DNA from 3 places in the Streptomyces sp. NPDC034043 genome. Region 2 is predicted to be linked to each of the others. Evidence: riboswitches for the same ligand, from Rfam matches in the RefSeq annotation. Region 2 holds a riboswitch; each other region holds the start of a gene.
What was found. A riboswitch is a leader RNA that binds a small molecule or an ion and turns the genes downstream of it on or off. The one in region 2 is predicted to bind cyclic di-AMP.

Region 1 (10,260 bases), on a different contig from region 2:
ACCGCCTGCCCGAGGTGCTGCGTTCGTGGGAGGTCCTGGTGGCGCCTGAACCCGAGCCGGTCGACGGGGCCCTGCTCAGGATCACGTCGATGTGCGGCAAGTGGCTCAGCATGAACGTCCTGATGATCGACGAGAAGCGGGTGGTCGTGGAGCGCCGGCAGACCGGCATGCTCAGGGCGCTGGAGGCCTGGGGCTACGAGCCGATCCCGTGCGACCTGCGGCACTACGCGCCGTTCGGGGGCTCGTTCCACTGCGCGACGCTCGATGTCCGCCGCCGCGGCACGCTGGAGTCGTACTTCCCCTGAGGCCGGGGCCGGGGCCGGGCCGCCCGCCCCGGCCCCGGGCCTCGCCGGTCAGGAGGCTCAGGAGGCGGGGTACGTGGCGTACTTGAGGCGCCGCGCGAGGTGGGCGGCGTTGGCGGCCAGGGTGGCGGTGGTCGCCGCGGTCTTCTTCGGGGTTTCGCCGAGGTCCTGGTAGTCGGTCCCCTGCATGGCCTCGCCGACCCAGTACGTGACGGCGTTCGCGGGGAGGGTGAAGCCGACGTCGTTCAGCCCCTGGAAGAGGTCTGCGCTGACCTTGTGCGCGCCGTCCTCGTTGCCGACGACGCAGACACCGGCGACCTTGCCGTAGGTGAGGGGGCGGCCCTCCTCGTCGCTCTCCCCCAGTTCGGCGTCGAGGCGTTCCAGGACGCGCTGGGCGACGCTGGCGGGGTGACCGAGCCAGATCGGCGTGGAGAGGATCAGGATGTCGGTGCCGAGGATCGTCTCGCGGATCTCGGGCCACGCGTCACCGTCCCCCATGTCGGTCCGCACCCCGGGGCGGACGTCGTGGTCGACGACGCGGATGGTCTTGCCCGTGACGCCGTGGTCCGCGAGGGCGGCCATGGTCTGTTCCGCCAGCAGGTGCGAGCTCGAAGGGGCGGGGGACGGCGTCAGCGTGCACACGAGCGCGACGGCGCGCAGCGGGGTGGTCTCTTTGGCTTCCATGCCGCGCGCTTACCCAGAACGCCGTGACCGACCCGGCCGGGCGCATACTGGCCCCATGACCCGGGCGACGGCCGCCGTCCGGAAGCTGAGGCGGCAAGCCGGCGAGGCGGTGTTCCTGCGCGTCGCCGGGCCCGACGGCGCCCGCAACCGCGAGCGGATCCACGGCACCCCGGGGCCCCGGTGGTTCGAGCCGGGGCGGCCGGTGCGGCAGGTGCACGGGGACGCGTCGATGTTCATCGGCGGTCTGGCGGCCCTGCTGCTCCAGTCCCTGCACCCGCTCGCGATGGCGGCCGTGGCGGCGCACTCGGGATACCGGGGCGACCCGTGGGGGCGGCTGCAGCGCACCAGCACCTTCCTGGCGGTCACCACCTTCGGTACGGGCGCCGACGCGGCGGCGGCCGTGGAGCGCGTCCGGGAGGTGCACGCGCGGATCCGGGGCCGGACGGCCGACGGGGTGCCGTACCGGGCGGACGACCCGGAGTTGCTGACCTGGGTGCACGTCGCGGAGGCGTACTGCTTCCTGCGGGCCCACCAGCGGTACGGCCGGCACCCCTTGGACCCGTCGGGCCGCGACGGGTACCTGGCCGACACCGTGCGGGTGGCCCGGGCCCTGGGCGCGGAGCGGCCGCCGGAGGACGAGCGGGAGCTGGCGCAGCGGATGGCCGGGTACCGGCCCTCGCTGCGGCCGACGCCGGCTTCGCGGGACACCGCCCGGTTCCTGCTGACGGATCCGCCGCTGCCGGGGGCCGCCCGGCTGCCGTACGCGCTGCTGGCGGCGGCGGCCGTGGAGCTGCTGCCGCCGTGGGCGAGGTCGGCCGTCGCGTCCGCTCCGGTGCCCGTGGTCGCGCGGGTCCCGGCCCCGGTGGCCCGGGCGGGCGGTCATGCGGTCACGTGGGCGCTGCGCTGGGTGCTGTACCCGCCCCCGCCGTCGGACCCGTCGGACCCGTCGGGTCCGGACGAGGTCCGCTGAGGGCTCACGCCCCGGCCGCGACCGGCAGCAGCCGACCAAGACAAGACGCAACGTCTCGTATTGACCAGTACACCGCAGATCCGGCACACTGATCACGCACACAACAAGACGCAACGTATCGTCTCAAAGGAGTGGCCGTGAAGCAGCGAACGATCCCCGTCAGCGCCGAGGTTCAGCTCTGGACGCAGGAGCACGGCGACCCCCGGAACCCTGCCCTGCTGCTGGTCATGGGGGCCGGCGCCTCGGGCCTGGGGTGGCCCGACGAGCTGGTCGCGGCGCTCGCGCGGCGGTACCGCGTCATCCGCTACGACCACCGCGACACCGGCCGCTCCAGCTGGTCCTTCGACGCGCACCCCTACCGCGTCCTCGACCTGGCTGAGGACATCGTCGTCGTCCTCGACGCCTACGGAGTGGACCGCGCCCACGTGGTCGGCATGTCCATGGGCGGCATGCTGACCCAGCTGCTCATGGCCGACCACCCCGAGCGGGTCATCAGCGCCACCTTGATCGGAACCTGCGCGCTGAGCAGCCGCACCCCCGACGAGGAGCTGCCGGGCATCGACGCGGAGATCCTCGGCACATGGGCGACCCCCTGGGAGGACCGCGGGCTCGAAGCGGAACTCGACCGCAGGGTCGAGCACTGGCGGGCGCTCAACGGCACCGGTACGCCCTTCGACCCCGAGGAGTTCCGCGCTCTGGAACGCCGGATCATCGAGCACGCGGGCCGGTACGACGCCCCCATGACCCACGGGCGCGCCGACCACTCCGGCATGGACCGCACCGAGCAGCTGGCCCGCAACGAGGTGCCCACGCTGATCACCTCCGCCGACGCCGAACCCGTGTTCCCCCCGGCGCACGCCCGCCACCTCGCCCGATCGATCGCCGGATCCCGGCTCGTCGAGATGCCCGGCATGGGCCACGCCCTCCCCCGGGCCCAGCTCCCGCGGCTGGCCGAAGCGATCCTCACCCACGCCGCCCAGGCCGACGCGCGGGCGTAAGGGCAACACAGGGGGACTTCTTTCCTCTCAGGAAAGCAGCTGCTATTTTCCTGAGAGGAAAGAACACAGGAGCACACGAGCAGGGATGCCGCCCATGACTGCCCACGACGCCCAGACCGCCCTGGACGCCATTCACCACCGCCGACAGCAGACGTTCGACGCCTACCTCCGTCACGCCTACTCCCGCCCCTACCTGATCGTCTCGGCGCTGGGCCTGTTCGCCGTGTGTTCGTCCTTCGACCTGCCGAGCCCCTGGAACACCGCCGCGGTCCTGGCGGGCAACGCCCTGACCCTGGGCGGGCTGTTCGTGCACCAGCGCCGGGCCCCCGTCCGCCGCAGGTCCGCAGGCCCGGAGACCCTGTCTTACGCGGTCTTCGGCGTCCTGCTCCTCGTGTTCTTCTGGGCGGTGGCCATCGCCGCGTACTTCACCGGCCTGCCGGCACGGCACACGTTCGCCGCCGCCGTCACCGCGCTGACGGCCGTGGGCGCCTCGTACGCGATCCGCCCGGCCCTGGAGACCATGATCCGCGGGAACGGCCGGGGCTGATGGACCCCGACTTCGACGAGTTCCTGCACGTACCGGCACGGCTCTCGGTCGTCGCACTGCTGGCCCCGGCCGACTGGGTCGAGTTCGGCTTCGTCCGGGACACCGTGGGCACCAGCGACTCGGCCCTGTCCAAGCAGATCACCGCCCTCACCGACGCCGGCTACGTCGAGGTGCGCAAGACGCGCAGCCGCACGGGCCGGCACACCCACCTCCGCCTCACCCCGCACGGGCGGCAGGCGTTCCAGCGGCACGCCTCTGCCCTGGAGAGGATCGTGGCGGCCGCCCGCGACCCCCGGGCATAGCCGCGCCCGAGCCGTCACCGCTCTTCGGCGAGATCCAGTTCCTCCGCGCGGGACTCGTCCGCTGCGGCCTCCACCGGCTCGGGGCGACGCCAGGGCCGGGCGATCGGGTGGGAGACCGGACGCCACCACGGCTCCACCGGCAGCCTGCCGGCGGGCTCGAAGGGCTCGCCGGGACGGGGGACCGCCACCGGCTGGCCCGCCTCCTCGGCGGCGTCGACCGTCCATTCACCCGGCTCGGCCCAGGCGTGGAAGGCCAGGTTGAAGGTGCCCCAGTGGATCGGCAGCAGCACACCGTGCGGCTTGGAGCCTTGCAGGTCGAGGTGGGCCCGGACGCCTTCCTGGGGGGTCATGTGAATGTCCGGCCACCCGCCGGGCAGCGGTACGTAGTCCGTGTGGTCCTCGGGCCAGTGCTCGGAGTAGGCGCCGATCTGGATCATCGTGGCGTCGAACGGCCCGTGCTCGGCGCCGATCTCCTTGAAGCCGGGGAAGTAGCCGGTGTCGCCGCTGTGGAAGATCCGGTGCTCCCCGCCGCTCACGACCCAGGAGGCCCACAGGGTGAACTGCTGGTTGCGCAGGCCGCGTCCGCAGAAGTGCCGGGCGGGGGTGGCGGTGAGCGTGAGCCCGGCGACCTCGGTGGCCTCGTTCCAGTCCAGCTCGCGCATCCGGTCCGGGGATACGCCCCAGCGCTCGAGGTGCGCACCGACGCCGAGGGGGACCGCGAAGACCGTGTCCGTGCCGGCGAGGGCCTTGATGGTGGGGAGGTCGAGGTGGTCGTAGTGGTCGTGGGAGATCACGACGACGTCGACGGCGCCCAGCGAGGCCAGGGGCACGGGGACCGGGTGGAGCCGCTTGGGACCGGCGAAGGGGAAGGGGGAGCACCGCTCGCCCCACACCGGGTCGAAGAGCACGCGGCGGCCATCGATCTCCGCGAGCACGCTGGAGTGGCCCATCCAGGTCAGGCGCAGCCCGCTCGCCGGCGGCTTGGCCAGGTCGGCGAGGGTGGTCGGGTGCACGGGGATCGGCGCGCCGGGGCTGCGCCGGACCCGCTGCGCCTTGTCGAAGTAGGTCTTCGCGAACTCCACCATCGACCCGGAGGGCCTGATCCGCGCCCCGACCGGGTTCTGGAAGACGCCGTCGGCGAAGTTCGGCGAGCGCAGGATCCGCTCCAGCCGTGCGCCGGAGGGGTCCGCGCCGAAGGTTTCGGGCCGCAGGGCGCGCAGCCGGGGACGCGGGGGAAGGGAGCCGGTCAAGGCGCCTCCTGGGAAGGTGCAGGCAGGGACGGTCGTACGACTACGACCATCCCAACGTCCAACGGCCCCGGAGGATTCCGCAACGCCGCGCCCGGGCCGGTGTCGCGACCGTCACCCCGCTCCTCCCCCACGCCCGCGCTACAGCGGCAGCAGGTCCGGGCGCTTGGCCTCGACGTGGTCGCCGGAGGACTCTCCGCGCAGCCGGCGGCCGATCCACGGCACGAGGTGCTCGCGCGCCCACTGGATGTTGTCCCGGGTCACGTCCACCGAACCGCGCGGCGGGACCGGCGGCCAGGGCTGGTCCGGGTCGGTCGGCACCTCGTAGCCGAGGACCTGCGCGGCGCGCAGCGCGACGCGGGTGTGCCCCTCGGGCGAGAGGTGGAGCCGGTCGCCGTCCCAGGCCCGCCGGTCCTGTACGGACTTCAGGGACCAGAGGTCGAGCACGGGGCAGCCGTACCGGTCGGCGATGGCGCGGACGTGCGCGCTGTACGTCGCGACCTTGCCGCGCAGGTGCTTGAGGACCGGCACGCCCCGGGTGTCGAAGCCGGTCGTCACCATCACCAGGCCGACGGAATTCGTGAGGTCGGCCACGGCCGCCTCGAACCGTTCCGCGACGTCGTCCGGGTCGCTACCGGGGCGGATGATGTCGTTGCCGCCCGCGCAGAAACTGACGAGGTCCGGTGCGAGTTCCTTGGCCCTGGGGACCTGGTCGGCCACGATCTGGTCGAGGAGCTTGCCCCGCACGGCCAGGTTCGCGTAGCGGAAGTCGTGCTCGTCGCGCTGATCGGCCAGGAGCACGGCGAGCCGGTCCGCCCAGCCGAGGTAAGAATCCCCGGGTCCCGGGTCCCCCACGCCCTCGGTGAAGCTGTCCCCGATCGCCGCGTACGAGCCGATGGTCTTCAGTGTCGTCTTCGTCGCTGCCACGGAAAGACATCCTTCACCTTGGCAACCAACCTACGCCAACGTAATGAGGGGTTGACGGGCCGTGATCTATACCACGCAGGGGATAAGGAATAAGTACACGTGGGGCCGGGACCCCCCTCGGGCCCCGGCCCCACGCGGGTCACCGTGCCGACGGCGGGTGCCGTCAGATGCTCACGCCCTTGGAGCGGAGGTAGGCGAGCGGGCTGACGTCCGAGCCGTAGGACGGGCCCGTGCGGATCTCGAAGTGGAGGTGCGGGCCGGTCACGTTGCCGGTCGCGCCGGAGAGGCCGATGGTCTGGCCGCCGGTGACGCTCTGGCCCGCCGAGACGGACAGCGAGGAGAGGTGGGCGTACTGGGAGTACTTGCCGTCGGCGTGCTTGATGACGACCTCGTTGCCGTACGCGCCGCCCCAGCCTGCGGAAACGACGGTGCCCGCACCGACGGCCTTCACGGTGGTGCCGGTGCGCGCGATGAAGTCGACGCCGGTGTGGTAGCCGGAGGACCACATGGCTCCGCTCGCCCGGTACTGGGTGGAGACGCCGCCGGTGACGGGGGCGGTGAACCCGGAGGCGGCGGCGGGCGCGGGGGCCTTCTCGTCCTTGGCGGCGGCGCCGGAGCCCTGGGCGGCCGTGCCGCCGGAGGGGCGGGCCGCCGTGCCGGAGCCCTTGGCCGTGCCCTGCGCGGTGCCCTTCGGGGACGAGGTCCCGCCGGCCTTGCCCTTGGGGGCGGCCGGAGCGCCGCTCGAGGATCCCTCGGCCGGCGCCGCAGGGGCCTTCGGGGCGGGGTCCGCACCCTGGCCGCCGCCGAGGGTCAGCTTCAGGCCCGGGTGGATGAGGGACGGGTCGGCGCCGACGGCCTCGCGGTTGTCGGCGTACAGGCGCTCCCAGCCGCCGTCCAGCCGGCGCTCGGCGGCGATCTTGGAGAGGTAGTCGCCCGGCACGACCGTGTAGACGGTGGGTGCGGCGGCGGGCGCCTGCGACGGGAGGGCCTCGGGGGCCTGCGCGCTCTGCGCGGGCGCGGCCTCGGCCGGGGCGGCGCCCGGGGCCGCGTGGGCGCCGACGGCCCCCATCAGCGGGAGCGCGAGGGCCGCTCCGCCGGTTCCGGCGACGGCGAGACCACGGGATATCGAACGGGACTTGGGACGGCGGTGCTTACCCTTTGCGGGCATGGCGGATTCCTCTCCGGCGCCTGCGAGGTGAGCTGTCGGGTTCGGACTGGAGATGTCCGGCCGTACGTGCGGAGCACGGGTTCGGCTTCACCCCTAGCTGCGCCGGAATCGCTTCCGGAACAGCGGCCTACCTGGTTCCCCCGCTCCTGCCGCGCGCGATGGTCGGGTGCGGTTCCCGGGCGGCGGCAGGATTAGGCGGTCCACCCGGATCGATCGCGAAGGTAATCGAGCGGGACGCCGGGCAACAAGCCACGAATTGCCTGACGCAATCGCAGATATGAAGGATCAATGGAATTCCGGTCACCCTGCGTCCATTCCGCACCATCAACAACCCCCTCCACAAGGGAATTCGGTTTTCGCGATCAGGCACGCACGGTCACCGTATGATCTGGCTCACGGGACCCTGCCCGATCTCGCCTCCACATACGGCAAGTTGCTCCCAACCGGATCAATTCGGACACCACAGGACCACGCGGAGGAGTACACGTGACCCAGCAGATACCCCAGCCCCTTCCGGCCGGACACCAGCCCGGTGCGGAGCTGACCGGAGTGCGCAACTTCCGTGATGTGGGCGGGTTGCCGACCATCGACGGACGGAGGGTCAGGCCGGGACGACTGTTTCGAAGCGGACATCTCGCGCATGCCACCGAAACCGACGCAGAGTTCCTCGGATCGCTGGGACTGCACACCGTCTTCGACTTCCGCAACGAAGCCGACCACGCCCTGGAGGGCCCGGACGTCGAACTGCCCGGAGTGCGCAATGTGAACATTCCGCTCACGGACCCCGCCGACGGCCGCGAGTTCTGGAGGATGGTCCGCGACGGCGAGCTCGACCAGCTCCGCGGCCTCCTGGGGGAGGGCAGGGCGGCCGCCCGCATGAGGGCCTCGTACCGCACGATCATCGAGACCCGCGCCGCCGAACAGAGCCGCGTCGTGCACGCGCTCGCGCGGGACAGCGTGCCGGCGCTCATGCACTGCGCCGCCGGCAAGGACCGGGCGGGGCTGTCGGTCGCGGTGACGCTGCTCGCCCTGGGCGTGGAGCGCGAGGCGATCGTGGCGGACTACCTGGAGTCCAGCGCCCCGCACAACCGCTACCGGGTGCGCCGGGGCAGCGACGCGCCCGAGGCCCGCTCCCCCGAGGTGATGGAACTGCTGGCGCCCCTCTTCGACGCCCGCGCGGAGTACCTGCTGGAGGCCTTCACGGCCATCGACGAACGGTGGGGCGGCGTCGACCGCTACCTCGCCGAGGGGCTGGCGCTGGCCCCCGAGACCCTGGACCGGCTGCGGGACCGGCTCCTGGACTGAGCCGCGGGGCGGGACGGCGGCCGGAGGGACCGGCCGGGAGGAGTACGCACGGCGGACGGAAGGGGTACGGACGGCGGCCGGAGGGGGCGCGGGCGGACCCCCTCCGGCCGGCGCCTCAGCGGTTGCCGACCGCCTGCTTCATCAGGGTCCTGCCGAAGTCCCACATGAGCCCGCCCCCGCCGTGCGCCTCGTCCATGACCTCCTGGAAGGCGCCGACGAACCGCTCCACGTCCGCCTCGTCCACGACGAGCGGCGGGATGAGCTTGATGACCTCCAGGTGGTCCCCGGAGACCTGGGTGAGGATCCGGTGCCTGCGCAACAGAGGCACCACGACCATCTGGGCGAACAACCCCTTGCGGGCCGCCTGGAGCACCGCCCAGCGGCTGCGCAGGCCCAGGGAGGAGGGCCTGCCGAACTCGATGCCGATCATCAGCCCGCGCCCGCGCACCTCGTGCAGCAGCTCGTACCGGTCCACGAGCGCCGCGAGGCGTCCGCGCAGCAGGTCGCCCATGGCCCGGGCGTTGGCCACCAGCTCCTCGTCCTCCATGACCGACAGCACCGCCAGCCCGGCCGCCATCGCCTGGGCGTTGGAGCCGAAGCTGGCCGAATGCACCAGCACCCGGTCCATGGACGAGTACACCTTCTGGAAGATCCAGTCCTTGCCCAGGGTCGCGCCGACGGGCACGTAGCCACCGGAGAGGGCCTTGGCCACGCACACCAGGTCCGGTTCCACCCCGGGCTCGTGCTGGTACGCGTAGAAGTCCCCGGTCCGTCCGAGGCCGGTCTGCACCTCGTCGGCGATGAGGAGCGCCTTGTGCCGGTGCAGCAGCTCCTGCGCGGCGAGCAGGAACCCGGGCGGGGCCGCGTGCACCCCCTTGCCCTGGACCGGTTCCACCACGAAGGCGGCCACGTCCCCGCGCGCGAGTTCCCGTTCGAGCGCCGCCAGGTCCCCGAGCGCGATCTTGGTGTCGGGGAGCAGCGGGGCGAATCCTTCGCGGAAGCCTCCTTCGCCGTTGACGGACAGCGAGCCCGTGGTCAGCCCGTGGAAGGCGTGGTCGCAGTAGAGGATCCTGGGCCGTCCGGTGGCGTACCGGGCGAACTTCAGGGCGGTCTCCACCGCCTCCGTGCCGCTGTTGCCGAAGAAGACCCGGTCGAGGTGCGGGCTGTACGAGAGCAGCTTCTCGGCCAGCAGCCCGGGCAGCGGCTGGCAGTCGAAGCGGGTCAGGTCGGCGAGCTGGGCGTCCAGGACGTCGTGCAGGGCCTGGCGTACCACCGGGTGGTGACGGCCGAGGCCCATCACCCCGAACCCGGCCAGCATGTCGAGGTAGTCGTTGCCCTCGGCGTCCCAGAAGTGGGCTCCCTCGGCCCGCTCGTAGACCTTGTCGAAGCCGATGGTGTGCAGCATCCGGGGCAGCTGGTGGTTGAGGTGGCGGGCGTGCAGCTCGTAGCGCTCCCCGCCGCGCTCGGCCAGCAGCGCGGCGAGGTCGAAGCCCCGGCGCCCGTCCTGTCCGGGGGTCATGCCGACGGTTCCCTGTTGCCGCCCACCGTCTCGCGGGCGGCGCGCAGGGACTCCTTCAGGGATCCCATGGTGGCGAGGACGGCGGTGGGCTCGTAGCCGCAGTGCGCCATGCAGTTCGCGCAGCGGGGGTCCTTGCCGCGGCCGTACTTGCTCCAGTCGGTGTCCTCGATCAGCTCCCGGTACGTGGGCACGTAGCCGTCGCTCATCAGGTAGCAGGGGCGCTGCCAGCCGAAGAGGGAGTAATTGGGAATGGCCCAGGCGGTGCAGGGGAAATCGGCCTTGCCCTCCAGG
Region 2 (10,260 bases):
GGCGGCGGTCGTCAGGTCCAGCGGGGGCAGCGGGCGCAGCCCCTCGGTCAGACAGGCGTCGTAGGTGAGCACGCCGAGGGACTCGGAGTTGCCGAGGATCGCCACCCTGGGTCCGGCCGGCAGGGGCTGGCCGGCCAGCAGCAGGCCGACGTCGACCAGCTCGGTGACGGTGTCGACGCGGATGACGCCGGCCTGGCGGAGCAGCTCGGAGACGGTGGCCTCGGGGAGCCGGGTGCCGGGGACGACGTGTCCGGCGGGGGTGTGGCGGCCGCCGCGGGCGACGACCACCGGCTTGGCGGCGGCCGTGCGGCGGGCGAGGCGGGTGAACTTGCGGGGGTTGCCGAGGGTCTCCAGGTACATGAGGGCCACGTCGGTGGCCTCGTCCTCGTACCAGTACTGGAGGATGTCGTTACCGGAGACGTCGGCCCGGTTCCCGGCCGACACGAAGGACGACAGTCCCTCTCCGCGCCGCAGCAGGGCCGACAGCAGGGCGATGCCGATGGCTCCGGACTGGGTGAACAGGCCGATCCTGCCGCGCGCGCCGGCGGGGACCGGGGCGAGCGAGGCGTTCAGCTCCACCTCCGGGGCCGTGTTGATCACCCCGAAGGCGTTGGGCCCGATGAGGCGCATCCCGTACGAGCGGACCTGCCGCACCAGTTCTCGCTGGCGGGCGAGTCCGGCCGGGCCGCTCTCGCCGTACCCGGCGGACAGGACCACCAGCCCCTGCACCCCGTGCTCCCCGCAGGCGGCGACGGCGTCGGGGACGCGTGCGGCGGGGACGGCGATCACGGCGAGGTCGACGGGGGCTCCGATGTCGGCGAGGCCGCGGTAGGCGCGTACGCCTTCCAGGAGGTCCCCCTCCATACCGGGGGCGCGGGCTTCGTTGACGGCGTAGAGGTGTCCGCGGAAGCCGCCGTCGCGCAGGTTGCGCAGGGCGGTGGCGCCCACGCCCGCGCCGGAGCGGCTGACTCCGATCACCGCGACGGAGCCGGGGGCGAGGAGCCGCTGCACGGAGCGGGCCTCGGCGCGCTGTTCGCGGGCGCGCTGGACGGCGAGGGACTCGGCGGTGGGTTCGAGGTCGAGGGTGAGGTGGACGGAGCCGTCCTCGAAGCTGCGCTTCTGCTGGTAGCCGACGTCCGTGAACACCTTGATCATTTTGGTGTTGGCGGGGAGCACCTCGGCCGCGAACCGGCGGATGCCCCGCTCCCGGGCCACCGCGCCGATGTGCTCCAGGAGGGCGGAGGCGACCCCGCGGCCCTGGTGGGCGTCCTGGACGAGGAAGGCGACCTCGGCCTCGTCCGCGGGGGCGGAGGCGGGCCGTCCGTCGGGGCCGATGCGGTCGAAGCGGACGGTGCCGATGAACTCCCCGCCGATGGTCGCGGCCAGGCCGACCCGGTCCACGTAGTCGTGGTGCGTGAAGCGGCGGACGTCGCGGTCCGAGAGGCGGGGGTAGGGGGCGAAGAAGCGGTAGTACTTCGACTCGTCCGAGACCTGCTCGTAGAAGCTGACCAGGCGGCCCGCGTCCTCGGTGGTGATGGGGCGGATCCGGGCGGTGCCGCCGTCGCGCAGCACGACGTCCGCTTCCCAGTGGGCCGGGTACGAGGGGTCCGACGCGGTGGTCATGGGGTCACCTTAAGGGGCGGCCCGGGCTGGTGTACGGGTGCGGTGGGCGGGCCGTTTGGCGAGGGCGCGGCGAATGCGGCAGACCGGGGCGAACCAGTGCAAGCTGGGGAGGGTCGAACGGCGGTGGATCCGGGCCGAAGGGCGGGCCCGAGCATTCCGGACGGCGTGAGAGACTGGTCTAGACAACCGCAAGAACCTGAAGGGCATCACCATGGCAGAGCGCCGCGTCAACGTCGGTTGGGCCGAGGGCCTGCACGCTCGTCCCGCCTCGATCTTCGTCCGGGCGACGACCGCCTCCGGCGTCCCGGTGACCATCGCGAAGGCGGGCGGCGACCCCGTCAACGCCGCGTCGATGCTGGCGGTCCTGGGCCTGGGCGCCCAGGGCGGCGAGGAGATCGTCCTGGCTTCCGACGCCGAGGGCGCTGACGTCGCGCTCGACCGCCTCGCGAAGCTGGTCGCCGAGGGTCTCGAGGAGCTCCCCGAGACCGTCTGACCCCTTCGGGTCCGGTACGCCGGAAGCCGCGGTCCCCACCCACCACCCCGGGGACCGCGGCTTCCGCGCTTTCCGGCGCCGCCCGGACGACGGGCGACGGGCGACGGGCGGACGGAAGAGCGGGACGGCGGAAGAGCAGGGGCCCTTTCTGCACCTCCGGTAAATTCCGAATTCCGCGCAGGGGAACCGGAGCAGGGCACGGTAATGCCGGACGGGAAATCGAGGGAAACCCGGCCCGCTCGGATATTCCTCCGTTGTATACGAGACGTGTTAATGCGGAGCGCTCGCCGTGTTTACGGCAGGTTGCGGATTCCTCACCCTCGGCCGGTGCGCCTCGGCCGCCCGCTGCGCGTGCAGCGCGGTCAGGGCCCTGGCCCGCTCCGCGTCCCCGCGCGCGACCGCGTCCACGATCGCGCCGTGCTCCGCCCAGCACTCCACGGGCTGCGCGGGGGCCTGCACCACGTACATCCAGGCAATCTTGTGCCGGGTCTGCGTCAGCAGGGCGATCAGCCCCGGGCTGGCCGAGGCCTGGGCCAGCGTCTCGTGGAACCAGCTCCCCAGGGCGCGCAGGTCCTCCCCCTGGGCCCGTCCGGCCCTCTCCCGGCCCAGCCTGACCAGCCCCCGCAGCACCTTCAGGTGGCCGTCGGTGCGCCGGCGGGCGGCCCGGGAGGCGGCGAGCGGCTCCAGCAGCATCCGCAGCTCCAGCAGGTCGGCGGCCTCCTGCTCGGTCGGCTCGGCCACACAGGCTCCGGCGTGCCTCCGGGTGACGACGAAGCCCTCGGACTCCAGGGTCCGCAGCGCCTCGCGGACCGGGACGCGCGAGACCCCGTAGCGGCGGGCGAGCACCTCCTCGGTCAGCCGGCCGCCCGGCCCGAAGAATCCGGAGACGATATCGTCGCGAATCGCTGTGCACACCGCGTGCGCCGGAATACGCAAGGCCGGACCTCCGCTGGGTTTCGGTTCGGTTTATCGTGGCCGTGCTGCGACTCTATTGCAACACGCGATATTTTCCGAGGAAAGTACGGAAATCCGGAACGAAGAAGGCCCCGGCTCTGGGAGCCGGGGCCTTCTTCGTTGAAGCGTGAAACGTGAAACGTGACGCGTACTGAGGGTCAGATGCCGACGCCGCGGTTGCGCAGGTACGTCAGCGGGTTGATGTCCGAGCCGTACGAGGCGCCCGTGCGGGCCTCGAAGTGCAGGTGCGCGCCGCTGGAGTTGCCGGTGTTGCCCGACAGGCCGATGACCGTTCCGGCGCCGACCTGCTCGCCGACGGAGACGTTCAGCGAGGACATGTGCCCGTACTGGGTGTAGGTGCCGTCGTTGTGGCGGATGACGACGTTGTTGCCGTACGCGCCACCCCAGCCGGCCTCGACGACGGTGCCCGCGCCAACGGCGTGCACGGAGGTGCCCTGGCCGACGGCGAAGTCGATGCCCGTGTGGCTGCCGGAGGACCACATGCCGCCGCCCGCGCCGTACTGGGTGGTGACGGAGGCGCTGACCGGGGCCACGAAGGCGTTGGAGCGCTTGCGCTCCTCCTCCTTGGCCTTGGCCTCGGCGGCCTCACGCTCGGCCTTGGCCTTGGCCTCGGCGGCCTCGGCGGCACGCTTGGCCTCGGCGGCCCGCTGCTTCGCCTCGGCCTCGGCCTGCGCCTGGGCGGCGACGGCCTCGGCGGCACGCTGCTGGGACTCGGCCTGGACCTCGATGTCGTCCTGGAGACCGTCGGCGACGACGATCGAGTTCTGACCGGTGTCCTCCATGGACGGAGCGCCGCTGTTGTCCGCCGCGAAGGCCGGAGCGGCCAGGGTGCCGACCACGCCCGTGGTGGCGAGGGCGGCGATGCCGGCGTAGCCGGCGGTCTTGCGGCTCAGACGGCTGGAACCACGGTGCTTACCAGAACCGGCGGCACGACTGCCAAACGCCATGAAGGGGGTGATCCTTTCCTTCCCTCTCGCCTACCGGGTTAGCTGACGGGTTCGGAGCAGGAAGGTCTCCTACGGGCCTCCTCTTGCGAGGGGGTCCGATTCACCCCAGGGACGCATGTGGGTCCCCGGCTCCCCAGGCTCGCGCCTGACGGGGACTCGGCGATCGCTGTCCGGTGCCGCGGGTGCGGCGGGTACGAACTGACGAACAGCACGGCCGACGCTAGGCGGATCGTCAGTCAATCGCCAAACAGACGAGCGCTTTTGTTGCGTACGCCACACCGCATACACGCAGCCACTCCACCAAACGGACAAAGGGGGCTTCGGCGGATGTTCCGCCGAAGCCCCCTGGAAACGGGGCCGGTTGCCGGCCCGTCTCAGACGGTGCGCCGCTCAGTTGGAGACGACGGTGACCTCGCCGATCCCGAGGGCCAGGACGGGCTCCTCGATCTGCGCGGCGTCGCCCACCAGGATGGTGACCAGACGGTCCACCGGGAAGGCGCTCACCACGGCCGAAGTGGCTTCCGCCGTACCGGTTTCGGCCAGCCGCGCGTACAGCCGCGCCTGGTAGTCGTCCGGCAGCTCCTGCTCCACCTGGTCGGCGAGCGTGCCGGCGACCGAAGCGGCCGTCTCGAACTTCAGCGGGGCCACGCCCACCAGGTTCTGCACCGCCACGTCCCGCTCGGCGTCGGTCAGTCCGCCCTCCGCGAGGGTGCGCAGCACCTTCCAGAGGTCCTCCAGCGCGGGACCCGTGTTGGGGGTGTCCACCGAACCGCTGATGGCGAGCATCGAGGCGCCCTTGCCGTCGGCGGTCGAACGCAGGACCTGCCCGAAGGCCCGCACGCCGTACGTGTAGCCCTTCTCCTCGCGCAGCACCTTGTCCAGGCGGGAGGTGAGGGTGCCGCCGAGGCAGTAGGTGCCGAGCACCTGCGGGGCCCAGACGATGTCGTGCCGGTCCGGGCCGATCCGGCCGATCAGCAACTGCGTCTGGACGGCACCCGGCCGGTCCACGATGACCACGCGGCCCCGGTCGTCGGCCGTCACCGGCGGGACGGGGCGGGGCGCGGCCGTGTCGCCCGTCCACGTACCCAGGGTGTCCGCCAGCAGGGCGTCCAGGTCGATGCCGGTCAGGTCGCCGACCACCACCGCGGTGGTGGTGGAGGGGCGTACGTGCGCCTCGTAGAAGGCGCGTACGGCCCCGGCGTCGATCCGCGCGACCGTCTCCTCGGTGCCCTGGCGCGGGCGGGACATGCGCAGCGTCGCGGGGAACAGCTCCTTGGAGAGCTCCTTGGCGGCGCGGCGCTGCGGGTTGGCCAGCTCGTGCGGGATCTCGTCGAGCCGGTTGCGCACCAGTCGGTCGACCTCGCTGTCGGCGAAGGCGGGCGCGCTCAGGGCCTCGGCGAGCAGCGCGAGCGCCTTGGGCAGCCGGGAGGCCGGGACCTCCAGGGAGACCCGCAGGCCGGGGTGGTCGGCGTGGGCGTCGAGCGTGGCGCCGCAGCGCTCCAGCTCGGCGGCGAACTCCTCGGCGGAGTGCTTGTCTGTGCCCTCCGACAGGGCGCGGGCCATGATGGTGGCCACCCCGTCGAGACCCTCGGGCTCGGCGTCCAGTGGGGCCGCGAGGTTGACCTCGACCGCCACCACCTGCTGGCCGGGGCGGTGGCAGCGCAGCAGGGTCAGGCCGTTGGGGAGCGTGGAACGCTCGGGGGCCGGGAAGGCCCACGGCTTCGCCTCGCCGGCCTGCGGCCGCGGGTGGAAGGTCATCGTGACGGCTGCGGTGTCGCTCACTGCTCCGCCCCCTCGTTCTCGTCGTGCTGCTCGGTCTCGTGGGCCTCGGCGCCGGCCAGCGGCTCGTAGACCAGTACCGCGCGGTTGTCGGGGCGCAGCCGGGCCGCGGCCACGGCCTGCACCTCCTCGGCGGTGACGTCCAGCACCCGCTGGACGGCGGTCAGGGCCAGCTGCGGGTCGCCGAACAGCACCGCGAAGCGGCACAGTTCGTCGGCCCGTCCGGCCACCGTGCTCAGCCGGTCCAGCCACTCGCGCTCCAGCTGCGCCTGCGCCCGCTCCATCTCCTCGGCCGTCGGGCCCTCGGCGGCGAACCGCGCGAGCTCCTCGTCCACGGCCGCCTCGATGGCGGGCACCTCGACGCCGCTGGAGGTCTTGACGTCCAGCCAGCCCAGCGAGGGCGCGCCGGCCAGGCGCAGCATGCCGAAGCCGGCCGCGACGGCCGTCTGGTCGCGGCGTACCAGGCGGTTGTGCAGGCGGGAGGACTCGCCGCCGCCCAGCACGGTCAGTGCCACGTCGGCGGCGTCGCACTCGCGGGTGCCGTCGTGCGGCAGGCGGTAGGCGGCCATCAGCGCGCGCGCCGGGACCTCCTCGACGATCTCCTCGCGCAGCTGCCCGCCCATGATCTCGGGGAGCGTGCCGTCGCGCGGCGGCTGCTTGCCGTCGTGCGCCGGGATGGTGCCGAAGTACTTCTCGATCCAGGCGAGGGTCCGCTCGGGGTCGATGTCGCCCACGACCGACAGCACGGCGTTGTTGGGCGCGTAGTACGTACGGAAGAAGTCGCGCGCGTCCTCCAGGGAGGCGGCGTCCAGGTCGGCCATCGAGCCGATCGGGGTGTGGTGGTACGGGTGGCCCTCCGGGTAGGCGAGGGCGGTCAGCTTCTCGAACGCGGTGCCGTACGGAACGTTGTCGTAGCGCTGGCGGCGCTCGTTCTTGACGACGTCGCGCTGGTTCTCCATGGACTCCTCGTCCAGGGCGGCCAGCAGCGAGCCCATGCGGTCCGCCTCCAGCCACAGGGCGAGTTCCAGCTGGTGCGCCGGCATCGTCTCGAAGTAATTGGTGCGCTCGAAGCTGGTGGTGCCGTTCAGGGAGCCGCCGGCGCCCTGGACGAGCTCGAAGTGGCCGTTGCCCGGTACGCTCGCCGAACCCTGGAACATCAGGTGCTCGAAGAGGTGAGCCAGACCGGTCCGCCCCTTGACTTCATGGCGCGAGCCGACGTCGTACCAGAGGCAGACGGCGGCGACCGGAGTGAGGTGGTCCTCGGACAGCACCACGCGCAGGCCGTTGGCCAGCCGGTGCTCGGTCGCTGTCAGGCTGCCGGAGCCGGCCTGAGCTGTGGCCGTGTGACCCATGGGCATGTGGTCCCTTCGATCGCGATGCAGAGATTTCTGTCAGACCTGCCACTGTATGCAAGCGCACCGACGGCCGGAGAAGTTCCCGGGTCACTCCCCCGACTCCGTAAGGGGGGACCCCCGGGGTCGGAGTCCGCGTTGTCGGTGCGTCGGGCCACAATGGTCCGCGTCAACCCCGCCAGATCCACCCAGTACACCCGAACCTTGGTTAAGGAGCCGCGCAGCGATGGCCCGCCGCAGCACGAAGACCCCGCCGCCGGAGGACTTCGAGGAGAGGATCCTCGACATCGACGTCGTCGATGAGATGCAGGGCTCCTTCCTTGAGTACGCCTACTCCGTGATCTACTCCCGCGCCCTGCCGGACGCGCGGGACGGGATGAAGCCGGTGCACCGGCGCATCGTCTACCAGATGAACGAGATGGGCCTGCGGCCCGACCGGGGGTACGTGAAGTGCGCCCGCGTCGTCGGCGAGGTGATGGGCAAGCTGCACCCGCACGGCGACGCGTCGATCTACGACGCCCTCGTGCGCATGGCCCAGCCCTTCTCGATGCGGCTGCCGCTGGTCGACGGCCACGGCAACTTCGGCTCGCTCGGAAACGACGACCCGCCGGCCGCGATGCGTTACACCGAGTGCCGGATGGCCGACGCCACGTCGCTGATGACGGAGTCGATCGACGAGGACACGGTCGACTTCACCGCCAACTATGACGGTCAGGAGCGCGAGCCCGTCGCGCTGCCCGCCGCCTACCCGAACCTGCTGGTCAACGGCGCGTCCGGGATCGCGGTCGGCATGGCCACGAACATGCCCCCGCACAATCTGGGCGAGGTCATCGCGGCCGCCCGCCACCTGATCCGCCACCCGCAGGCGGACCTGGAGGCGCTCATGCGCTTCGTGCCGGGCCCGGACCTGCCCACGGGCGGCCGGATCGTGGGACTGTCCGGGATCAAGGACGCGTACGAGAACGGCCGCGGCACGTTCAAGATCCGCGCGACGGTGGCCGTGGAGAACGTGACGGCGCGCCGCAAGGGCCTGGTCGTCACCGAACTGCCCTTCAGCGTGGGCCCCGAGAAGGTCATCGCGAAGATCAAGGACCTGGTCGGCTCGAAGAAGCTCCAGGGGATCGCCGACGTCAAGGACCTCACGGACCGCTCGCACGGCCTGCGCCTGGTCATCGAGATCAAGAACGGCTTCCACCCGGAGGCGGTGCTGGAGCAGCTCTACAAGCTGACGCCGATGGAGGAGTCCTTCGGCATCAACAACGTGGCGCTGGTGGACGGCCAGCCGCTGACGCTCGGCCTCAAGGAGCTGCTCGAGGTCTACCTCGACCACCGCTTCGAGGTCGTCCGGCGGCGCAGCGAGTTCCGCCGCACCAAGCGCCGCGACCGCCTGCACCTGGTCGAGGGCCTGCTGGTCGCGCTCATCGACATCGACGAGGTCATCCGGCTCATCCGGGACAGCGAGAACTCGGCGCAGGCCAAGGCCCGGCTGATGGAGCGGTTCTCGCTCAGCGAGATCCAGACCCAGTACATCCTGGACACCCCGCTGCGCCGGCTCACCAAGTTCGACCGGATCGAGCTGGAGTCCGAGCGCGACCGGCTGACCGGCGAGATCGACGAGCTGACCGGGATCCTGGAGTCCGACAGCGAGCTGCGCAAGCTGGTCTCCAGCGAACTGGCAGCGGTGGCGAAGAAGTTCGGCACCGAGCGCCGTACGGTCCTGCTGGAGTCGGCGGCCACGGCGGTCGGCACGGTTCCGCTGGAGGTCGCGGACGACCCGTGCCGGGTGCTGCTGTCCTCGACGGGCCTGCTGGCGCGCACCGTGACGGGCGAGCCGCTTCCCGAGCAGGAGGGCGGGCCCCGGGCCAAGCACGACGTGATCGTGTCGCAGGTCGCGGCGACCGCCCGGGCCGAGGTGGGCGTGGTCACCTCGTACGGGCGGCTGCTGCGGCTCTCGGTGATCGACCTGCCGCAGCTGCCGGACACGCACGCCGCGCCGAACCTGGCGGGCGGCGCCCCGGTCGCGGAGTTCCTCTCCGGGCTGGAGGCCGACGAGACGGTGGTCTGCCTGCTCTCGCTCGACGAGTCCTCGCAGGGCCTGGCCCTGGGCACCGAACAGGGCGTGGTCAAGCGGGTCGTGCCCGACTACCCGGCGAACAAGGACGAGCTGGAGGTGATCACCCTCAAGGAGGGCGACCGCGTCGTCGGCGCGGTCGAGCTGCGCACGGGTGAGGAGGACCTGGTCTTCATCACCGACGACGCCCAGCTGCTGCGCTACCCGGCGGGCCAGGTGCGCCCCCAGGGCCGCCCGGCGGGCGGTATGGCGGGCATCAAGCTCTCGGAGAACGCCAAGGTGATCCACTTCTCGGCGGTGGACCCGGCCCGGGACGCCCTGGTGTTCACCGTGGCGGGCTCGCACGGCACGCTGGACGACTCGGTGCGCTCCGGCAAGGTGACCCCCTTCGACCAGTACCCGCGCAAGGGCCGGGCCACCGGCGGCGTGCGCTGCCAGCGGTTCCTGAAGGGCGAGGACACGCTGACGCTGGCCTGGGCGGGCAACGCCCCGGTCCGGGCGGCCTCGAAGAACGGCTCCCCGGCCGCCCTGCCGGCCCCGGACCCGCGACGCGACGGCTCGGGGACGGCGCTTCCGGCCGACGTCGGGTCGCTGGCGGGGGCCGCGCTGTAGCCGTGTGACAGGGGCGGGCGGAGCGGGTGGACGTCGGCGTTCGCCGGGCCGCCCGCCCCTCCCGCCCACTACTGTTTTCCCGGTACACGCGGGTGGGGGGAGAGCAGAGCCGATGAGTCGTCGGTCCAGCGGGATGATCGGGGTCTGGGCCGAGGCCCAGCGACAGCAGCAGCAGACGCAGCTGATCCAGATGCGCGAGGCGGAGCGCCGGCAGCGGGCGTACGAGCGTGAGGCGGCCCGGGACCGGCGCGAGCAGCAGGCCGCCTACCGGCAGCACCGCGAGGCCGAGGCGCGGCGTCGTACCGAGCAGTTGGACGCGCGGGTGGAGGTGCTGCGGGGGCTGCTGGCCTCGGGCTGCCGGGCACCGGCGTTCCGGATGGCCTCCCTGGTGCGGGCCGAGCAGCTCCA
Region 3 (10,260 bases), on a different contig from region 2:
TGCTGGGCGTGGTCAACACCCTGGCGATGTCGGTCTTCGAGCGGACGCAGGAGATCGGCATGCTGCGCGCCATCGGCCTCGACCGGGCCCGCGTCAAGAACATGATCCGCCTGGAGTCCGTGGTCATCTCGCTCTTCGGCGCCGTCCTCGGCATCGGCATCGGCGTCTTCCTCGCCTGGGCCGTCGGCTCGACCCTCAAGAAGGCGGTGCCCGACTACGAACTGGTCCTCCCCTACGACCGGATCGGCGTCTTCCTCCTGCTGGCCGCCGTCGTCGGCGTCCTGGCCGCCATGTGGCCCGCCCGCAGCGCCGCCCGGCTGAACATGCTGACCGCCATCAAGACCGAGTAGCGGGCGCGGCCGCCACGGCGGTACGCGGTACACGCCAAGGGCCCCGGGGCACACGCCCCGGGGCCCTTCCGCCGCCCGGCGCCCGGCCGCGGACCCGGCTACCCGCCCCAGACGCGCGCCCGCAGCGGCATCCCCGAGGCCCCTCCGTCCACGGGCCGTACCGCCAGCACCTGGTTGACCCCGAGGCGGCCCCGCTCGAAGCCGAGCGCGGAGGCCGCCATGTACAGCAGCCACACCCGGGCCCGCCCGGGCGAGGTGAGCCGTACGGCCTCGTCCCAGTGCCGCTCCAGGCGCGCCACCCAGGCCCGCAGGGTCAGCGCGTAGTGCTCGCGCAGCGCCTCCACGTCGCGGACCTCGAAGCCGGCCTTCTCCAGCTCGCCGACGGTGGTGCCGATCGGGGAGAGCTCCCCGTCCGGGAAGACGTACGCGTCGATGAACTCGTCCACCCGGTACGCCTCCTCGTCGGGCTCCGGGGGACGGGCGATCTGGTGGTTCAGCAGCCGGCCGCCGGGGGCCAGCAGGGCGTGCAGGATCCCGGCGTACTCGCGGTAGCGCTCAGAGCCCACGTGCTCGGCCATGCCGATGGAGGAAATCGCGTCGTACGGGCCGTCCTTGACGTCCCGGTAGTCCTGCACCCGGATCTCGATCCGGTCGGTCAGGCCCTCCTCCGCGATCCGCTTGCGGGCGTACGCGGCCTGCTCGCGCGAGAGCGTGATGCCGGTGACCCGCACCCCGTACTCGCGGGCCGCGTGCAGGGCCATGGAACCCCAGCCGCAGCCGACGTCCAGGAGCCGCTTCCCCGGCTTCAGGCCGAGCTTGCGGCAGACCAGGTCGAGCTTGTCCCGCTGGGCGTCCTCGAGGGTGCCGTCCGGGGTCCAGTAGGCGCAGGAGTAGACCATAGAGGGGCCGAGGACGCGCTCGTAGAAGTCGTTGCCCACGTCGTAGTGGTGGCTGATCGCCTCGCTGTCGCGCTTCCTGGAGTGGCGCGGCCCGCCGCGGCGGACGGCCTCCTCCGGCGGCGGCGCGGGCGCCGTCCAGGGGCGCGCCAGGGCCACGAGGTCGCGTACGGCGCTCCGTGCGGCCGGGTCGCGGAGGAGCGCGGCGGCCCCGGAGCCGTGCCCGGGCAGGTGCGGTCGCAGGGCGGCGAGCCTCGCCGGTCCGGTACGGGCGGGGACGGGGGCGGGTGCGGCGGGCGCGCGCTCCCAGAGCAGGCCGGCCACCCGGTCGAGCAGCTCGAACAGGTCGCCCTCGACGGTCAGCTCCCCGGTGACCCAGGCGCGGGCGAGTCCGAGCTCGCCCGGCTTCCACAGGATCCGGCGCAGGGCGCGGCGGTGGTTGATCACCAGCACGGGGCCGGCGGCGGGGCCGGCCTCACTGCCGTCCCAGGCCCGTATCCGCACGGGCACGGGGGCGCCCAGCAGGGTTTCGGCAATCGCTGCCAGCCGCGGCGCGGCGTCGCTCATCTCAGGCACCTCCAGAAGGTCGTGGAACGACTTCCCACTTCCCTTCCGGGGCAATCACGGCCGGCCGCCCGCTGGAGTGGCCCTCGAGCGGGCCTCCAGCCGTCCGTGCCGGACCCGGGCCAAGGGCCCGTCCGGCCCTGGCGGCGGCCGCTCCGGCCGGTCCGCGGGTACGCCGAAGGGGCCGCCCGCACCACGGATGGCGGACGGCCCCTTCGGGGTCGTGCTCAGTGACCTGCCGGAGCGGCCGGGGTCAGGAGGCCTTGGCCTTCTCGGCCGGGGCAGCGGCGGCGGCCGGGGCCGGCGCCGGCTTGGCGGCCTCGTAGAACTCCTCGCGCGGGGTCTCCAGCGCTCCGAGGGAGACGACCTCGCGCTTGAGGAACATGCCGAGGGTCCAGTCGGCGAAGACGCGGATCTTGCGGTTCCAGGTCGGCATGGCCATGCCGTGGTAGCCACGGTGCATGTACCAGGCGAGCCGGCCCTTGAGCTTGATCTTCATCTTGCCCATGACGATCATCGCGACGCCCTTGTGGAGGCCGAGGCCCGCCACCGCACCCTTGTTGGAGTGCGCGTACTCCTTCTGCGGGAAGCCCCGCATGCCGGAGACCACGTTGTCGCCGAGGACCTTGGCCTGGCGCAGCGCGTGCTGGGCGTTCGGCGGGCACCAGGCGTTCTCGACGCCGGCCTTGCGGGCGGCGACGTCCGGGACCTGGGCATTGTCGCCGGCGGCCCAGATGTAGTCCGTGCCCTGGACCTGGAGGGTCGGGGCGGTGTCCACGTGGCCGCGCGGGCCCAGCGGCAGGCCGTAGCGGGCCAGCGCCGGGTTCGGCTTGACGCCGGCGGTCCACACGATGGTGCTGGAGTCGACCTCGAGGCCGTTCTTCAGCACCACGTGGCCGTCCACGCAGGAGTCCATGGAGGTGTTGAGGTAGATCTCGATGCCGCGGGACTCGAGGTGCTCCTTGCCCCAGGTGCCGAGCTTCGGCCCGACCTCGGGAAGGATCTTGTCGGCCGCGTCGACCAGGATGAAGCGCATGTCCTCGCGCTTGATCGTGGAGTAGTACTTCACGGCGTCGCGGGCCATGTCCTCGACCTCGCCGATCGTCTCGGCGCCGGCGAACCCGCCGCCGACGAAGACGAAGGTGAGGGCCTTGCGGCGGACGTTCTCGTCCGTCGTGGACTCGGCCTTGTCGAGCTGCTCGAGGACGTGGTTGCGCAGGCCGATGCCCTCCTCGACGCCCTTCATGCCGATGCCCTGTTCGGCCAGGCCGGGGATCGGGAAGGTGCGGGAGACGGCGCCGAGCGCGATCACCAGGTAGTCGAAGGGCAGCTCGTACGCCTCGCCGACCAGCGGCGTGACGACGGCGACCTTGCGGTCCTGGTCGATGGTGGTGACCCGGCCGGTGAGAACCTCAGCCTTGGGCAGCACGCGTCGCAGCGGGACGACAACGTGCCGAGGCGAGATGTTGCCTGCGGCCACTTCGGGGAGGAAGGGCTGGTAGGTCATGTACGACCGCGGGTCGACGACCGTGACGGTCGCCTCGCCGTAGCGCATCTTCTTCATGATGCGCTTGGCCGCGTACAGGCCTACGTACCCACCTCCTACTACGAGGATCCTGGGACGCTCCGTGGTGCTCATGGAACGAGTATCCAGCACCCCAAGGAGTGACGCTCGTGAGCCCCTTCACAAGGTGTCCCGAGGCCTCTGTTACACTGCGCGGCCCGCGTGACCCAGGTCATGGCGCGCAACGGGAACCAACAGGTAACGGGAGTCGTTGTTCACCCGTCCTGAACTGGCCTCCAAGGCCTCAACCGGACTGGACCACTGGGTTTCGTCCTTACCTCTGATACGAAACCCGTTGCGGCCGCGCATCGCACAAACAGGTGCTGAAACGGCCCTGCGACCCCCAAGAAGGTCCCGAAGGGCCCTGTTGTTGACCTGGCAGAGCCTTTTTCCTTGTGAAGAACTTCACGAACCTCGTTCCCGCAGAGGCACTTTCGGCCGCCCCGGGGGCCCCTCATCGCCCTCGCACTGCCGCCGCACCGGGCCCCCTCCCCCTGCCCACCAGCCACCCATCGGGCGGAACACGATGTTCAGCCGGGAGGAGCGGCCCGCCCGGTGCGCGTCGAGGCCGGTGGCCGGCGCACGGCGGCGGTTCCCCCGGCCGGCCGGGGGAACCGCCGTCCGGCGATCCGGCGGGTCAGACCCGCCGCTCGTCGTTCCCGGCCCCTTCGGCGGCCTTGAGGGCGATGCCGTCGAGGATGTCGTGCTCGGAGACCACGACCTCGGTGGCTCCGATCCGCTCCATGATCGCGAGCAGGACCAGGGCGCCCGCACCGATCACGTCGACCCGGCCCGGGTGCATCACGGGGATGGCGGCGCGCTCCGCGTGGGTGGCGGTCAGCATGCGTCCGCTGATCTCGCGGACCTGCTCGTAGGAGATCCGGGCGTGGTGGATGGCCGACGAGTCGTACTCGGCCAGGCCCAGGGCGATCGCGGCGACCGTGGTCACCGAACCCGCCAGGCCCACCAGGGTGCGGGCCTCGGCCAGCGGGACCTTCTCGGCGGCCAGGTCCAGGGCCGCCTCGACGTCGGCCCGCATCGCGGTGATCTGCTCCCGTGTCGGCGGGTCGGTGACCCGGCCGTCCACCACCAGGTGGCGCTCGGTCATCCGTACGCAGCCCACGTCCACCGACCGGGCGGCGCGCACGTGTTCCTCGCCGACGACGAACTCGGTCGAGCCGCCGCCGATGTCCACCACCAGGAACGGCCGCTCCAGGTGCTCATGGGCGACGAGTTCCCCGGTGGCGCCGGTGAAGGAGAGCTCCGCCTCCTGGTCGCCGGAGATCACCTCGGGCTCGACCCCGAGGATGTCCATGACCCCCTGGACGAACTCGTCCCGGTTCTCCGCGTCGCGCGAGGCGGAGGTGGCGACGAAGCGGACCCGCTCGGCGCCGAACTCCTTGATCACGGCGGCGTACTCGCGGCAGGCCGCGAAGGTGCGCTCCAGCGCCTCCGGGGCCAGCCGGCCGGTCTCGTCCACGCCCTGGCCGAGCCGGACGATGGTCATCCGGCGGTCGAGCTCGACCAGCTCCTTGACGGCCCCCTCGCCGGAGGCGCCGGCGGACACCGTGCAGTCGGCGACGAGGAGGCGGATGGAGTTCGTGCCGCAGTCGATGGCCGCGACCCGGGTCACTCGGCCCCCTCCGCCTTCTTCTCCCCGCACGGGGTGACGCACGCGCCCTTGGCCCACCATTCCGGCAGCATGGCCAGCGCCTCGTCGCCGAACGGGTTCACCCCGGGACCGGCGGCCAGCGAGTGGCCCACCAGCACGTGCAGGCACTTGACCCGGTCCGGCATGCCGCCGGCGCTCGGGAAGCCCTGGAGCACCTCGATGGCGTCACGGCGCTGGATGTAGTCCTCGTGCGCCTTCTGGTAGGCGGCGGCGAGCTCCGGGTCCTCGGCGAGCCGGGCCTGCATCTCCTTCATCACGCCGTTGGCCTCCAGCGTGCCGATCGCGGAGGCCGCGCGCGGGCACGTCAGGTAGTACAGCGTGGGGAAGGGGGTGCCGTCGGGCAGCCGGGGTGCGGTCTCGACGACGTCCGGCTGGCCGCAGGGGCAGCGGTGCGCGATGGCGCGGAGCCCGCGCGGCGGGCGCCCGAGCTGCTGCTCGAACGCCTCGATGTCCGCGTCGGTCGGCTCGGTCCGGTCGGTCTGGGGCGGGGGCGTCTGCATGCCTGGAGGAAGTCTCTTCGTTCGGTCGTACGTGATGGGTGGGTCATTCGCCGGGGCGGTCGGCCTTGTCGACGCCGTCCCAGACGTTGGAGTACCAGGGCCGGTCGGAACCGTCCTGACCGCCGCGGCGGTGCTCCGGGGCCGCGGCCCCGGGGTCGCTCATGATGTAGCCGATCTCCCCCGGGCGCAGGAAGTGCAGGTGCTTGCGCGCCTGCTGCTCCGCGTAGGCGGGGTCCTGCCAGCGGGCCTTCTCGTCGCGGAGCTGTTCGAGGCGCTTGCGCGCGGTGTCGGCGGCCCGCTGCTGGTCCTTGATCTCCGAGCGCTGGGAGACGTACTGGCGCATCGGATACGCGAGGGCGACGACCAGCGTACAGAGGACGAGCACCAGCAGCGCCGCCCGGCCGGTGAGCCGGCTGCGGCGGATGTGCCGGCGGGACTGCGAGCGGTAGACGTGGGCCGCGGTCCGTTCGCCGAGCTGCCTGAGCCGGGTCGCCGTCGAGAAGGTGGAGAACCGGTCCCGGTTCCCGGTCATGGCCCCGCCTCCCCTGTGCGCGCACTACGCAATACGTCCCCGCACACGGTACGGGACCGAGTGCGGGGACGTACGGAGGCGTGAGCCCCAGGGGTGTCCCCGAGGGGTTCCGCCCTGAAGGCGTGTCAGCCCTTGAAGCGCGGGAAGGCGCTGCGGCCGGCGTACACGGCCGCGTCGTCGAGGATCTCCTCGATGCGCAGCAGCTGGTTGTACTTGGCGACGCGGTCCGAGCGGGCCGGGGCGCCGGTCTTGATCTGACCGCAGTTCACGGCGACGGCGAGGTCGGCGATGGTGACGTCCTCGGTCTCGCCGGAACGGTGCGACATCATGCACTTGAAGCCGTTGCGCTGGGCCATCTCGACGGCGTCGAGGGTCTCGGTCAGGGAACCGATCTGGTTCACCTTCACGAGCAGGGCGTTGGCGGAGCCCTCCTCGATGCCGCGGGCGAGGCGCTCGGGGTTGGTGACGAAGAGGTCGTCTCCGACGATCTGGACCTTGGAGCCCAGGCGGTCGGTGATGGTCTTCCAGCCGGCCCAGTCGTCCTCGAACAGCGGGTCCTCGATGGAGACCAGCGGGTACGCGTCGACGAGCTCGGCGTAGTAGTCCGTCATCTCGGCGGCCGAGCGGGACTGGCCCTCGAACTCGTACTTGCCGTCCTTGTAGAACTCGGACGCGGCGACGTCGAGCGCGAGCGCGATGTCCTTGCCCGGGGTGTAGCCGGCCTGCTTGATGGCCTCGATGATGAGGTCGAGCGCGGCGCGGTTGGACTCCAGGTTCGGGGCGAAGCCGCCCTCGTCGCCCAGGCCGGTGGAGAGGCCCTTGGTGTGCAGGACCTTCTTGAGGGTGTGGTAGACCTCGGCACCCCAGCGCAGCGCCTCGGAGAAGGACTCCGCGCCGATCGGGGCGATCATGAACTCCTGGATGTCGACGTTGGAGTCGGCGTGCGACCCACCGTTGAGGATGTTCATCATCGGAACGGGCAGCAGGTGCGCGTTCGGGCCGCCCAGGTAGCGGAACAGCGGCAGGTCCGAGGCCTCGGACGCGGCGTGCGCGACGGCCAGGGAGACGCCGAGGATGGCGTTGGCGCCGAGCGAGCCCTTGTTGTCGGTGGCGTCGAGGTCGAACATGGCCTGGTCGATCAGGCGCTGCTCGGTGGCGTCGTAGCCGACGAGCTCCGGGCCGATCTGCTCGATGACGGCGAGGACGGCCTTCTCCACGCCCTTGCCCATGTAACGGTTGGGGTCACCGTCACGGAGCTCGATGGCCTCGAAGGCACCGGTGGAGGCGCCGGACGGAACGGCAGCACGGCCGGTGCTGCCGTCGTCGAGGCCCACCTCGACCTCGACCGTGGGGTTGCCTCGGGAGTCCAGGATTTCCCGGGCTACGACGACGTCGATGGACGGCACGAGCATCTCCTTCTGGGATGTGACGCTGGGTGTGCGGTGGCGTGGGGCCGTGGGACGGCCCCGCCGACTAGAGCCTAACCGGCTCGGGGCGGTGGGCTGCCCGACCGCCCGGGTCCTGGGACGAAAAAGGTGCCGAATGCCCGCCTTCCGGGACATAGGGCCCGTGCTCCCGCGCGTTGCGCGGCGGACCGGACATCGGAAGACAGGGGTCCGGTTCCGATATGCGGGTACCGGCGCACGACATGCCGCCGCCCGGCGCGTGGGTGGATACGCGCCGGGCGGTGGGGATGCTGCGGGGTGCCGCGAGTGTTACGCGGACGTTCAGGCGAGCTTCAGCTTCTGGCCCGGGAAGATCAGGTCGGCGTCGGACACGGTGTCCTTGTTGAGCTCGAAGAGCTTCTCCCAGCCGCCCTTGACCTTGTGGGCGTCGGCGATGGTGCCGAGGGTGTCGCCCTCCTTGACCACGTAGGAGCCGTTGCCCGTCTTCGGGGCATCGGTCTTCGGGGTCGACGGCTTGGCCGGGGTCCAGTTGCCCGAGCCGGAGCCGGAGCCCTTGGTCTCGGTGTCGGCCTTCGGCGTGGACGGCTTCGCCGGGGCCGGCTTGGCCGGGGCGGGCTTGGCCGGGGCGGGCTTGGTGGCGGGCTTCGGCTTGGCCGGGGTGGCCGTGCCGCCGCCGTTGTACGAGGAGTTGGACAGGCCGACGCCGCAGTGCGGCCAGGCGCCCTTGCCCTGGCCCTTGAGGACCTTCTCGGCGATGGCTATCTGCTGGGCCTTGCTGGCCTGGTTGGCCTGCGAGGCGTAGGCCTTGCCGCCGTACGCCGCCCAGGTGGAGGCGGAGAACTGCAGACCGCCGTAGTAGCCGTTGCCGGTGTTGATGGACCAGTTGCCGCCGGACTCGCAGGCGGCGACCTTGTCCCACTCGGACGCGGTGGCGGCGCTGGCGGTGCCCGCGGCCATCAGCGGGGCCGCGACGGCGACACCGGCGACACCGGCGAGCGTGACGATGCGGACGGCCTTGGAGCCGCGGCGGTGCTTGCCCTTGCCGGAAAGCAGCATGGATTTCTCCTCACCGACGCCTTCGAGGTGAGCTGTCGGGTTCGGGCGGATGAGTTGCCCGGTCACGCGGCGCGGCGCGTGTCTTCACCCCTAGCCGGTACGCGGCCGCATCACAACGGCCTCTCCCGGCGCCTACCTTGGTTCCCCCGCTCCTGCCTTCGGCGCTTGCGCGACGACTGTTCCCTCCGTCCGCCGGCAGGATTCGGCGATGCGGTCGAAGGAGCCCGCGGTGGCGAGCGATTCAGAAGGTAGACAGGTCTCTCCCCGATGTTCAACGTGTGATTTTGGGGAGAAACCGGCCTACTTGCGTTCCTCAAAGGCGCGTTTGCGCAGGTCGGAGCGGGGTTTGCGGAAGTTCCGGAACGAGACACGCCAGTTGACCGGAAGAGATGCATGTCTCATTTACCGATAACGGACATTCAAGTCTTATTGGATGCCCGAACTGCCCCTATTCCTTGGTTAGATCCAGGTTCTGTCCCGGCTTGATGAGGTCCGCGTCCCCGCCGATGACCTGCTCGTTGGCCTTGTAGAGCTCGTTCCAGCCCCCCTTGAGCCCCTTGGCGTCCGCGATGGCCGCGAGGCTGTCGCCCGGCTTCACGGTGTACGTGGGATCGCCGGGGGCGGCTGACGCCGCGCCAGGCGCCGCCGGGAGCTCGACGGCGGCCGGACCGCGGTGCTTGCCCCCGCCGTCGCCCGCCTCGGCGGACGGGGTGGCCGACGGCGTGCCGGACGGCGCGCCCGGGACGGCCGGGGCGGTCGGCGTGAGGCCCGGGACGGCCGGGGCCGTCGGGCCGGCCGGGGAGGTCGGGGTGCCCGGCGCGGTCGGGGAGACCGGGGCGACGGGGGTGCCCGGGGCGGTCGGGGAGACCGGGGGCGTGGTGGGCTGGACGGTGAAGTCCGGCTCGGGCATGACGGGCAGTCCGCTGGAGGGGCCGAGCGGGTAGTCCGGCAGCACGCTCGGTCCGGTGGACGGGCTGTTCGGCGCCGGAGTCGGCGCGCCGAAGTCCGTGGAGGGCTTGCCCTTGCCGGTGACCGGCACCGATTCGTCCGGCCGGGTCGGGGTGGGCGCGACGGGCCCCGGGTTCTTGTTGTCGCCCGGGTCCACCTCGGGCGTCGGCCCCTGCTGGGTCAGCCCGGCCGAGGCGGAGCACAGCGGCCACGCCTGGGGGCCCTGGGAGGCCAGCACCCGCTCGGCGACCGCGATCTGCTGGGAGCGGCTGGCGAGGTCCGGGCGTTCCGCGTACGCGAGCCCGCCCGCGTTCTTCCACTGCTCCAGCGTGAACTGCAGCCCGCCGTAGGCGCCGCTGCCGGAGTTCGCGCTCCAGGTGCCGCCGCTCTCGCAGTCGGCGACCTTGTCCCACGTGGCGGTGTCGGCCGCGCTCGCGCCGGTGGCGGCGAGCAGCGGCATGGCCAGCGCGGAGCCGGTGACTCCTGCGGTGACGACGATCGCGGGTACCTGGCGGGGGCGTCTGTGGCGGCCGTTCCCGGGAAGCATGAGACTGCACCTTTCGTATAACGGCGGGGTAACGGCAGAACCTAGCCGCCTTCGAACGGATGTCACAAGTTCGGGAGTGGACTGACTTCCGGTCAGTTCTGCTTCGCGCGCGCCCTCAGGCGTTCGGGACTGTAAACCGGACCGGGAGGGTGCGCAGGCCACGCATGATGAGCCCGCCGCGCCAGCGCAGGTCCGTGGGGGGAACGGCAAGTTCCAGATCCGGCA

Region 1: it holds a riboswitch for cyclic di-AMP, as region 2 does, so the genes downstream of both, ACZ51S_RS06925 (M23 family metallopeptidase) here and ACZ51S_RS19675 (M23 family metallopeptidase) in region 2, are expected to answer to the same signal.
Region 3: it holds a riboswitch for cyclic di-AMP, as region 2 does, so the genes downstream of both, ACZ51S_RS21980 (transglycosylase family protein) here and ACZ51S_RS19675 (M23 family metallopeptidase) in region 2, are expected to answer to the same signal.

Annotation. Positions count from the first base shown of each region.
Region 1 is NZ_JBVISF010000002.1:493,144-503,403, forward strand. Features, by position in the region: gene ACZ51S_RS06885 (amidinotransferase) at 1-305, shown strand, start outside; gene ACZ51S_RS06890 (flavodoxin family protein) at 363-986, opposite strand; gene ACZ51S_RS06895 (oxygenase MpaB family protein) at 1,042-1,956, shown strand; gene ACZ51S_RS06900 (alpha/beta fold hydrolase) at 2,094-2,954, shown strand; gene ACZ51S_RS06905 (hypothetical protein) at 3,049-3,501, shown strand; gene ACZ51S_RS06910 (winged helix-turn-helix domain-containing protein) at 3,501-3,803, shown strand; gene ACZ51S_RS06915 (MBL fold metallo-hydrolase) at 3,818-5,053, opposite strand; gene ACZ51S_RS06920 (SGNH/GDSL hydrolase family protein) at 5,192-5,977, opposite strand; gene ACZ51S_RS06925 (M23 family metallopeptidase) at 6,141-7,145, opposite strand; cyclic di-AMP (ydaO/yuaA leader) riboswitch at 7,150-7,313, opposite strand; gene ACZ51S_RS06930 (tyrosine-protein phosphatase) at 7,632-8,450, shown strand; gene ACZ51S_RS06935 (aspartate aminotransferase family protein) at 8,566-9,969, opposite strand; gene hpnH (adenosyl-hopene transferase HpnH) at 9,966-10,260, opposite strand, start outside.
Region 2 is NZ_JBVISF010000007.1:288,699-298,958, forward strand. Features, by position in the region: gene ACZ51S_RS19660 (bifunctional acetate--CoA ligase family protein/GNAT family N-acetyltransferase) at 1-1,623, opposite strand, end outside; gene ACZ51S_RS19665 (HPr family phosphocarrier protein) at 1,835-2,116, shown strand; gene ACZ51S_RS19670 (GntR family transcriptional regulator) at 2,387-3,052, opposite strand; gene ACZ51S_RS19675 (M23 family metallopeptidase) at 3,229-4,038, opposite strand; cyclic di-AMP (ydaO/yuaA leader) riboswitch at 4,051-4,210, opposite strand; gene ACZ51S_RS19680 (M16 family metallopeptidase) at 4,429-5,796, opposite strand; gene ACZ51S_RS19685 (M16 family metallopeptidase) at 5,817-7,169, opposite strand; gene ACZ51S_RS19690 (DNA gyrase/topoisomerase IV subunit A) at 7,396-9,852, shown strand; gene ACZ51S_RS19695 (restriction endonuclease) at 9,965-10,260, shown strand, end outside.
Region 3 is NZ_JBVISF010000009.1:73,138-83,397, forward strand. Features, by position in the region: gene ACZ51S_RS21945 (ABC transporter permease) at 1-350, shown strand, start outside; gene ACZ51S_RS21950 (class I SAM-dependent methyltransferase) at 449-1,813, opposite strand; gene ACZ51S_RS21955 (NAD(P)/FAD-dependent oxidoreductase) at 2,064-3,449, opposite strand; gene ACZ51S_RS21960 (Ppx/GppA phosphatase family protein) at 4,012-5,007, opposite strand; gene ACZ51S_RS21965 (DUF501 domain-containing protein) at 5,004-5,546, opposite strand; gene ACZ51S_RS21970 (FtsB family cell division protein) at 5,590-6,078, opposite strand; gene eno (phosphopyruvate hydratase) at 6,204-7,490, opposite strand; gene ACZ51S_RS21980 (transglycosylase family protein) at 7,806-8,540, opposite strand; cyclic di-AMP (ydaO/yuaA leader) riboswitch at 8,543-8,714, opposite strand; gene ACZ51S_RS21985 (LysM peptidoglycan-binding domain-containing protein) at 8,989-10,035, opposite strand; gene ACZ51S_RS21990 (cytochrome P450 family protein) at 10,151-10,260, opposite strand, start outside.